Regions from separate parts of the Paenibacillus sp. Y660 genome, predicted to be linked through region 2. Evidence: riboswitches for the same ligand, from Rfam matches in the RefSeq annotation. Region 2 holds a riboswitch; each other region holds the start of a gene.
What was found. A riboswitch is a leader RNA that binds a small molecule or an ion and turns the genes downstream of it on or off. The one in region 2 is predicted to bind cyclic di-AMP.

Region 1: it holds a riboswitch for cyclic di-AMP, as region 2 does, so the genes downstream of both, AC2TDN_RS02415 (TrkH family potassium uptake protein) here and AC2TDN_RS15625 (hypothetical protein) in region 2, are expected to answer to the same signal.
Region 3: it holds a riboswitch for cyclic di-AMP, as region 2 does, so the genes downstream of both, AC2TDN_RS20900 (C40 family peptidase) here and AC2TDN_RS15625 (hypothetical protein) in region 2, are expected to answer to the same signal.

The regions. Positions count from the first base shown of each region.
Region 1 is NZ_JBXBBJ010000001.1:524,079-527,355, reverse strand. It holds gene AC2TDN_RS02420 (potassium channel family protein) at 1-68, opposite strand, end outside; gene AC2TDN_RS02415 (TrkH family potassium uptake protein) at 81-1,421, opposite strand; cyclic di-AMP (ydaO/yuaA leader) riboswitch at 1,511-1,715, opposite strand; gene AC2TDN_RS02410 (CPBP family intramembrane glutamic endopeptidase) at 1,961-3,277, shown strand, end outside.
Region 2 is NZ_JBXBBJ010000013.1:5,051-8,327, reverse strand. It holds gene kdpA (potassium-transporting ATPase subunit KdpA) at 1-13, opposite strand, end outside; gene kdpF (K(+)-transporting ATPase subunit F) at 33-92, opposite strand; gene AC2TDN_RS15630 (NAD-binding protein) at 236-634, opposite strand; cyclic di-AMP (ydaO/yuaA leader) riboswitch at 754-925, opposite strand; cyclic di-AMP (ydaO/yuaA leader) riboswitch at 1,018-1,216, opposite strand; cyclic di-AMP (ydaO/yuaA leader) riboswitch at 1,934-2,095, shown strand; gene AC2TDN_RS15625 (hypothetical protein) at 2,101-2,526, shown strand; gene AC2TDN_RS15620 (uridine kinase family protein) at 2,596-2,925, opposite strand; gene AC2TDN_RS15615 (P-loop NTPase fold protein) at 2,950-3,276, opposite strand; gene AC2TDN_RS15610 (hypothetical protein) at 3,251-3,277, opposite strand, start outside.
Region 3 is NZ_JBXBBJ010000023.1:36,357-39,633, forward strand. It holds gene AC2TDN_RS20890 (hypothetical protein) at 1-703, shown strand, start outside; gene AC2TDN_RS20895 (hypothetical protein) at 837-1,421, shown strand; cyclic di-AMP (ydaO/yuaA leader) riboswitch at 1,820-1,972, shown strand; gene AC2TDN_RS20900 (C40 family peptidase) at 1,976-2,452, shown strand; gene AC2TDN_RS20905 (FAD-binding domain-containing protein) at 2,587-3,277, shown strand, end outside.

The sequences.
Region 1 (3,277 bases), on a different contig from region 2:
TCGCGGCCTAAGCTTGATCCAAATCTACCTAACCCTATTATGACAAATTGCTTTTTCTTCGTCCCCACTTGCAGCTTCCCCTATCCAATCGTAATTTTGCCTTCAGGATACCGGTACATTTCTTTTTCTGTGCGTGGCCCCAGCGCATAAGCTAGCGTCAAAGGTCCAAGCCGTCCGGCAAACATCGTTAATGCAATGACTATTTTTCCTACTGTGCTGAGCTCCGGAGTAACGCCAATCGACAACCCCACCGTACCGAACGCAGAGGTGGCTTCAAACAATAATTTAATGAACGCATGATCCTCCGTCATCGACAAGATCATCGTTACAATAATAACTAAACCTAATGAGATTAATGTAATCGTTAGCGCCTTAAAAATCCTGTCCTTGCCAAGCCGATGCCGGAACATCACAATATCCTCGCGTCCGCGAATCATCGCAATAACAGCTCCGATCAGTGTAGTAAAGGTCGTGGTCTTGATACCGCCGCCTGTCGAGCCCGGCGATGCCCCGATAAACATCAGAATGATGGTGAAAAACATAGTTGCTTGTCGCAAAGCTGTATAATCAAGCGTATTGGCTCCCGCCGTCCGCGGCGTCACCGACTGGAAGAAGGAGGATAAAATCTTACCGCCCCAGTCCAACGAGCCAAGCGTCTTCGTATTGGAAAACTCGAAAACAAAAATGACGATTGTTCCTACTGCTATTAATGTCCCCGTCATGGACAGGACAACCTTGCTGTGCAGCGACAGCCTGCGGTTTTTGCGATACTCCATCAAATCCGACATGACGACAAAGCCTAAACCGCCGGTTATGATGAGCATCATTGCCGCGATATTGACGATGGGATCAGATACGTACAGCGTTAAGCTTCTGTAGTCGCCAAAAATATCAAATCCCGCATTGTTGAATAAGGAAACGGCATGAAACGCTCCGAAAAACAACGCTTTGCCAAGCGGCATATCGAATGCAAACCTTAAGGTAAACAAGATGAATCCGACGAATTCGATCGCCAGTGAATAAACGATGACCCTCCTAATGAGCCGAACGATACCTTCCATGCTCGACTGATTCATAGCCTCTTGCAGCAAAAGACGCTCTCGAAGTGAAATCTTCTTGCGCAGTACAAGCGCAACCAGCGTTGCCATCGTCATAAAACCCAGTCCGCCTAGCTGGAATAAGCACATCAATACGACCTGGCCAGGAACGGAGAAATATGTACCCGTATCCACGACGACAAGCCCCGTAACGCATGTCGCCGAGGTCGCGGTAAACAGCGCATCGATGAAAGGCAGCCGCTCACCGCTTGCCGATGCGAATGGCATGGATAATAATACGGCACCCAGCAATATAATAAGCGCGAAGCCGCAAACCAATATGCGCGGAGGCGACCACTTGAGAACATTCCAATCCCTCTTCATCCGTTGTCCTTCTTCTGTGTATGTCTTATCATAATTACTTGTTTTTGAGCATAAAAAAAGCACTGGAAACTCAAGTGCTCTGTGCGATGAGTCCTGTTCCAAGACGCCTACGAGGTTAGCTGACGGATTCGGGCCTGGACAGGCAGCCCTATTCGGCGGCAAGAGCCCAAGCTCCACCGCTAAAATTCACCCCATGCCGCCAAATGAGAACCGCCTATGCAAACAGCTAGTTCATCTATTTTGACAGCTTTATGGTTCCCCCGTTTTCCTAAGGAAATTCGGCTGTGCTATTCAATTTGTATGACGTTAACGATTATAATCCTAAAGCAGTCCATATATAAAGGTGATATTTTTGACAAAAGGGACGATATTAGTCCAAATACGGGCATTGGGATTAAGAAGCAAGCTTCAAGCTTGCTGGACATCGTTATTTCGCAGTTTCTTGTGTGCAAACCTTTATTTTCATTGGATAAATCAGGGATTAATGTGTTAATGTATGGACATATGCTACTCATTTTAAAGACAGTTGAGGTGAATCCATGATTGATTCTATCAAGCCTAATGAATGGAGACGTTTTCTATGGGCGGCGATTGCATGCTTTATTATTTATGCAGCCGTTGACATCGTTCCCATGTTTGCCTCCATTGCATCCGGCGATTTAAACACAAAAGTTATTGAGAAATCGACCGCTGAGAGCCGCGCCACCGCTTTCGCAGAGAAACAGACGGGTCTAAAGGTCAAATCGGCTAAAGCTGTTCATCAAACCGATAAAATAATGAACGGCTATCTTTCCAAAAATAAGCTGTCCAAAACGTATGCTGACAAATATGACCCCAGCTTCCCGACCGATACGTTTCAGGTTGATTTGAAATTTAGCGGCGGCGGCGGCTTCGTTTACTTACATATGCAAAGCGAAAAAATTGTAGCATGGAATTTGCAAATCGACGGTGAAGAACTCTCTGATGCAGATAAAACGAAGGAAGCGAAAGCTTTCCTGACGAATCAAAGCTTCAGCGGGGTTGAATTTCAAAGTAATCGAATATTGGAAAACGGTGATTGGGAGGGCATGCCTAAAGCCGACTACGCCATACAGGATGCGAAGTTAACGATTCATGTTGATGCGCGAATCGTTGATGGTCGAACCGTCATAACCAAATATAAGCCTGCATTTATCGCCCCGGATGATTACATCAATTATGTGAAGAATCAAGACAGGATTGCTGGTTTCCTTACTGGCTTCGGTTACTTCTTCATGAGCTTTGTCTTGTTCGTCTTGGCTATTATTTATGCCGTGCTATACCGAAAGTTTACCTCTTTCAAATTTGGTATTATATTGACCATCGTTTACTTTATCACCTATATCATCATGAATCTGAATGTGCTGGACGGCATTCGAGCCTCGATGGGTGAAAATGACCTAGCTGGAGCGACAACGGCCGTTACAGCAGTCGTGACTGTGCTTCTGACCATCCCAATGGCCGGAGCCATTTATATTTCATTGATCGCTGGCGATGGCCTATGGAAGGCGCAGGGCCGCGACTTATGGCCGCGCTTCGGACAGAAAGGCTACGGCGACCATGTATGGCGCAGTGTAGGCCTCGCCTATTTATTCGCGATTATCCTATTCGCGCTGCAATCCGTCATCTTTATCGCCTTAAGGCTGACAATCGGCACATGGGACACATCGGATGCCACCCAGTCTCCTTATAATATGGGCATATTATGGCTCATGCCGGTGCTTGCTTGGGCGGCTGCCATTTCAGAGGAAGCTGTCTTCCGTTTCTTCGGCATTGGATTATTCCGCAGATGGTTCAAAAACACGTTTGCCGCTGCGCTGCTTCCAACCTTCTTCTGG
Region 2 (3,277 bases):
GAAAAATATCCATCGTAGATGATCCTCCTCCATTAAAACTTTTCCGGATGAATTAAGGCATAGATGAGATAAACGAAAACAAATAAAGCCATAACCATCACGATAATCATTCGCTTCCGCCTCCCGTTTGGTCGATTACGCTGCCGCACCAAGTCAAAAATCCGTAAAATAAACCAAAGCAGGCCAGCAAAGCGATGATCATATAAACATCCTGCATATTGAATTCCCTCCTGCATTATTTGTGACTTAAAAGAAAACCGACTTCACCGGTTTGCGAGTATACGATATGGTCCGCACCGAGCCCCTTGTAAACGGCCCGCGGATTCCACTGCTGCGTGATCACGTAGATCGGCTTGGTCGTCCAAGTCCGGCAGCAATGGACAAAGCGGCAGCTTAGTGCAAAGCTGCTCTCGAATATGAAAACATCTTGAATCGGATAATGCGGCGGCTGCCAGCTTTGGCGATCATTTGTATTGATATAATGCACGCCTATGATCCCTTGCTTGCGGAGCTGCTTCTCCTCCTGCTTGCTATTTGTCAGGACGATAAATTTCATTTGATGAAACATTAAAGTTCGAATAAATGATTTGCCGGATTCGTTGTATCCAGCTACGATAATATGCTCTTCCAACAACTTGCTTATCCTCCATTTGGTAAAAAAGGCAACAAAAAGAAGCCTTGGGATAAGAGGAACCAATCCCGCGGCTTCTTATGCCCGCAGCTAAAATAAGCCGCGGGAAGCGCGATGGCTGTTGCCTCTCTCGAGTACACTTACGAGGTTAGCTGTCGGATTCGGGCCTTGAGAGTTGCCCTACGCCTGGCTGCTGCCAAGCGATTCACCCCATGAAGCAAAGAGCGTACATACACGCCTTTTCTTCGTTGGTTCCCCCGTTCCTGCTGCTGCAGGATTCAGCAAATTAAAACCATTTCAAGCAGCTGCTCTGTTTTTGGGCAGCAAAAAACCACAGAGGCTTATGACACTCTGTGGTCGACATTAATCGATCACAAGCTTCATCATTCCTCTCTAATCCACGCTTACGAGGTTAGCTGTCGGATTCGGGCGGTGAGAGTCGCCCTACTTTGACCAGTATCCATGGCACCAGTCAAAGATTCACCCCTGCTCTACGGCCGTTCGACTCTCACATCGAACATGCGCAAAGCTCATTTATTGGTTCCCCCGTTTTCCGCATTCACGGAAACTCAGCGATCAGCAAATCGAAACTTATTAGTAAATCCTGTATCGAATCTTACTCCTCGCTATCGCCACTGTAAAGAGAGCCCGCTGGCGAATTTAGCTAATTTCAGACCCCCAGAACGTTTCGCAGCGCTTACATAGAATTCGATCTCGATATATCTCACTATTTCTACGTTTTACTCCTATTTTCGAAAATAATGATATGCACCCACAAGCCACTTTTCAGCGGAAATAATCAGATTTTTCTAAAGAGGAGAATAGAAGAGAATAAACGAGTTATCCAGCGAATTATGCTTTTTTTATAAAGATATTGATAGTTTTTCTTGTAAAATGGCTAAAGGATGCCATATCCCGAAATACAACTGTTTTACAATGATCGCATTCGGGTTTACTATAGACGGCATGCCTGATTATGGCAGTTAACCTCGAAAGCGAACTGGAGGAGAGATTACGAATGATCACGCAATCAGAAGCCATTCATGAAACAATTCCAGTGAATCTAGTAGAGCAGCTGTGGGAACTCCCGTGCTATCCAAGCCTGTTTCGATGATAAAGGACGTGCGAGTTTTTTATTTATTTGCAGCCGCAGCCTTGAGCTTGACGGATTCTCGTTCATCTTGTTCAACCGGTAAATCCGAATGGGATGAGACTGTTTTATTCAAACAAGCAATCTCGTACATATCATTGTTTTAATTCGAAAGATTTACAGATAAGCAATTAGGGATTATAATGAAGAGTACACTATTAACGCTGAATTTTTCGAATGAAAAAGCGGGGGAACCAACGCTAACGTTTTCTAACGTTTTGCAAGGGGTGAATCCAGGGATTTGTAACCCTGGTAGGGCATTCTCTCTAGCCCGAATCCGACAGCTAACCTCGTAAGCGAACAAAGGAGAGATTTTTTCATGTTGACCAATTGTGCAAATCATTTGCACCTTTTCACGGAACAGACCCCTTCTTTATCCGTCACACGAATCGAGCTATTCGTCATCCCTGCTCTCGCAGTCGATTCTGCAGGCCACCGCATTTGTCTCCGTTTAACAAGTGATCAAGGATTCGGCTGGAGCGAGCTGTTTGCGAGCGACACCGAAGATTCGATTGACTTGGAACGATGGAGCGATCTGCTCCAAAGCTTTATCGGCAGCGTCTCTCTTCCGCCTCTACACCATTTTCAATACGACAAAACGGATGAGGACGGACGTATTCTCGACCTATTCGCCTCTGCAGTCAATCATGTCCTGGCACAATCCGCCGATTCGTCTCCGTACAACAGCGATCTTGAAGAATCTGTTTTGCGTCAACGTTCTGTCTCCTATGTTTCTTTGGATTGACTGATTTCATGACCAAAAATAGACAGTCCAGAACAAGCACTAGGTTCTGGACTGTTTATTTTTCAGGCTCTATATCCGGGATCCCTCCAACTTCTGCAATACCCAATCCAGCAGAATCTGACTTCCCTTCTGCGATCCAAGTGAACCATTAACGATTAAATCCGCGTACCAGCGTGTCGGCTCTACATACCGATCATGGGTATGTCTCACCAAATCCAAATATTCGCTTATCGCTTCATCCATGGAGTGACGCTCATTCGAAAATTTCCCTAATCGTCTTGCGAGCCTTTCATCGGACTGGCAATCCACAAACACTTTATAATCAAGACATTCTCTTAGCTGCGAAAAATGGAACAGCAAAAAACCTTCAATAATGATTACGTCATCCTTATCGGACAAAGATTCATTGAAATCCTCTAATACCTAATCCAGATCAACAGCAGCCGGATCGTTAAAATCTTCATAAGCTTTGCCAGAAAATGAAGCAACCGTTATCGGCCTTTCCTTCTTATAATACTTGTCCATATGTATGACTTTTACTTTAAAATGGCTAAGGCCGTGGGCAAGAAATTTACTCAATGTGGTTTTCCCGCTGCCAGACCCGCCAGCAATGCCAATTGCAATCGTAGAGCGCATGACGACCCTCTCCAAGCATTTCGAATTTACTCCTATTTTAATACAAGATGGATGGATTGTCCTCTTACGTGCAAGCAAGAAGACCGATCTACAAGGCAGATTGTGAGAACTCATT
Region 3 (3,277 bases), on a different contig from region 2:
TTCGGTCGTCTCGCCGCTGCTGCGGCGGTATCCGAGCTCCTATCCGTCCGACACCGCTGCCCAGCTCTTCTTGACCGAAGCCCAGTTCCAGCTGTTCAAGACCGATTTGATCACTCCGTATGTGTGGACCCTCGGCAGCCTCATGGTTATTAGAATGCTGCTAACGCCCTTGTTTAACGCCGGTCTGTTCTACTCGCTGAATCAAACGAGATTAGTCGGAGGAACCCGCTTCCTTGAGGGCATTCGCAAAAACTGGAAGCCTGTTGTGCTTCTGTACTGGATGGAAAGCGTCTTATCGCTGGCTCCCGCTTGGTGGCTGCTCCCGCGCGGCTTCGATGCGCTTCTGGAGAGCGGCTCCATTCCAGAGCTGCTGGGAGCGGTGCTGCCTGGGGCCGGCCTGTGGCTGCTGTGGGGTACGGTGCTGCATCTGCTGTTTCTAGCTATGCAATTCGGCGCCACATCGGGCGAAGGCGTATTCCGTTCCTTATGGAAGGCTCTTCGAAACTTTATCTCCTTCGCAGCCATTTCACTCATCATGTGGGGGATCGGAGCAGCTGCCGGGCTCGTTGTCACCAGCTTATCGATGCTCTGGGCCGGCTTGTTCGCGCTCATCCTTCATCAAGGCTATTACCTCGTAAAAACAGTAGTGAAGGTATGGACCATAGCCGCGCAGTACGATTGTCTACAGACGAAACAATCCTAACCTGAAGAAGCCTTCGGCTCCACAAATTATTGTGGATACGAGGCTTTTTTTATTTTCAAAATAGACCGCAACTAAATCATGCAATTTCTGTATATATAGATGAAAGTAAATGAACAATGGAGGATACACATAAATGATGCGCAAAAAACTGATTTTATTATCCATGGTTTTGCTCTTATCGGGCGGTTCATTGGTTGCAGCAGACAAAATGTTACAAAAAGTAACGCTGCTTTTTAATAATAAGCAATCCATTGAAGATGGTTTATTAGTTGATGATAAGGTTTATATCAATATTCGTTCCTTAAGCGATTCCCTGCAGGCTTTTACGCAGTGGAAGGGGAGCGATAAGAAGCTTGTCATTCAGAAGCCCAATGTTCATATGTTTCTGATGAATGAGAAGCGGACGATGTTTGGGCAAGTTGATAAAGGTACGGTTCAGAAGTTTTTGGTGCAGGCGCAAATCGATAATTTGAACGTTGCCATCTCTGAATTCAAGGTCACGATTGTCGATCCTAACGATAAAGAAACGACCATTGACGGCCGCAGCCAATCTGATGTTGATTTCAAGGAGTTTGTCGAAAAGGATACCTTCTGGTTCAGCTCCAAGCTTGTCTCCTATGAATTTAAGTTTTCAGGCAAATACAAGCTCCGGTTCTGGATGGAGCAAAAGAACGAAGGCCCGCAGCTCATCTCTGAAAAAATCATTACTGCGAAATAATAGCTTGTCTACATGTAGATGGAGTTGTCTTTCAAGATGATAGATCTTGAGGGACGGCTCCTTTTTCATGCCGCAAACTGAATTTTTTAACTCGTCATTCTTCGCATGAGAGTTTTTTAATCTTTCTCCGCAAAATGCTATCATACCGCCATTATCCGCATGATTGAATAGTCTTTAAGACAGGATGCCAAGGGGACAAATCGGTATATTTTACAACAGATCCACATAATTAATGAAATTGAGTCATTGCATTTAGTTAGAAAGAACTAGTGATGAGTGTTTATTTTACACAATAAACGGTTAAACGAAGCAAATAGTCAAAAGGTTACATGAGAATTATTAGAAATAGTCAGGAAAGGCAGGAGATCAATGAAAATAATCGAATAATTCTCAGGAGCAATAAAAAACTGCCTAATTTCCTATTTGGAAAACGGGGGAACCACTCTGGGTGAATTGATTCCGACGTTTGACGTTTGTCAGCGCCTGAGGAGTCATAGGGAGCCTTCAACCGAACCCCACAGCTAACCTCGTCGGCATTGGAAGGAGTTTCACAATTGAAAAAGGTTACCGCATTACTACTGGGTCTCGTTCTCGTACTCGCTTTCCAGGCTGGGAGCGCTTTCGCAGACTCAAAACTAAACGGCTTCATCAATGATCTTATCGGTTCACCGTACAAAAGCGGCGGAACGTCGTCGAAAGGCTTTGATTGCTCCGGATTTACGAGCTATGTGTTCGAAAAAATGGGCATCGAGCTTCCACGCACATCCGGCTCGCAAGCAAAATCAGGCGATAAGGTTGCTAAAGAGGACCTTATTCCGGGAGACCTTGTTTTCTTCGACACAGTTGGCGGAAACAACAGCACGGTATCCCACGTAGGCATTTACATAGGAGATGGCAAGTTTACACATTCCTCTTCTAGCAGAGGCGTTGTGACAGACAAACTTAACTCCTCCTATTATGAAAATCGTTTTATAACTGCTCGTCGTGTTATGGATGCAGATTCTTTCCAAGCATACGCCGACGGACAATAGAGTAACCTATTCCCTCTCTGTATGAGAGTTGCACGGGTAGACTCACTCAGCAAAGCCGCAGTTGTTTGTCCTCAAGCGACAAATGACATGCGGCTTTGCTGTTATTGCGCCGCTAAGGGGAAGGAGCAGTCTCAATGTATTTGTTTATTCATCGCAAGGATTTGCGTACCGAAGATTTGCGCGCATTCGATTATTTGAGAAATAAGGATTCGCAGGGCATTCATTTGCTAATCATAGATCCTGTCCTCACGGACGGAGGCAGATTAAACAGTCACAGCGGCCGTAATTTTATGGCGCAAGCCGCCTCCCTGCTGCACAGCTATTCCAAGGCGGGGAAAGAGCTGCATGTCCTGCATGGCGATCCCGCTTCGATTACCGAAGCGCTCTTAGAGGCGCATCCGATAGATGAGGTTATCGCCCATGCCGACTACACGCCTTACTCCCGCCGGCGCGACGAGCGGCTTCAGCTAACCGTCCGAGCCATGAATCGCCGCTGGATATCGATTGCTGATGCGCCGCTGGCCGATTTGGAAGCTTTCCCTGCGTATGCTCGGCGATCCGAGCCTTACAAGGTGTTTACGCCTTTCTACCGCATGTGGAGCAGCTATATGCAAGAGTACTACAGCAAGGCGGGCGAGACGACGATTCAGGATCTCGCGACCTTAAGCGAAATCAACACCAAGGTCGCTCTGCAATTCGCGCTGCCGGATGCCATTTCACACTCGCTTGGCGGCACGAGAGTAGAAGGCTCACAGAAATCGTCAGCTAAGCTGGATCGCTTTGCACGCGAGCGACTCGCCTCTTATGCGGATAGTCGGGACATCT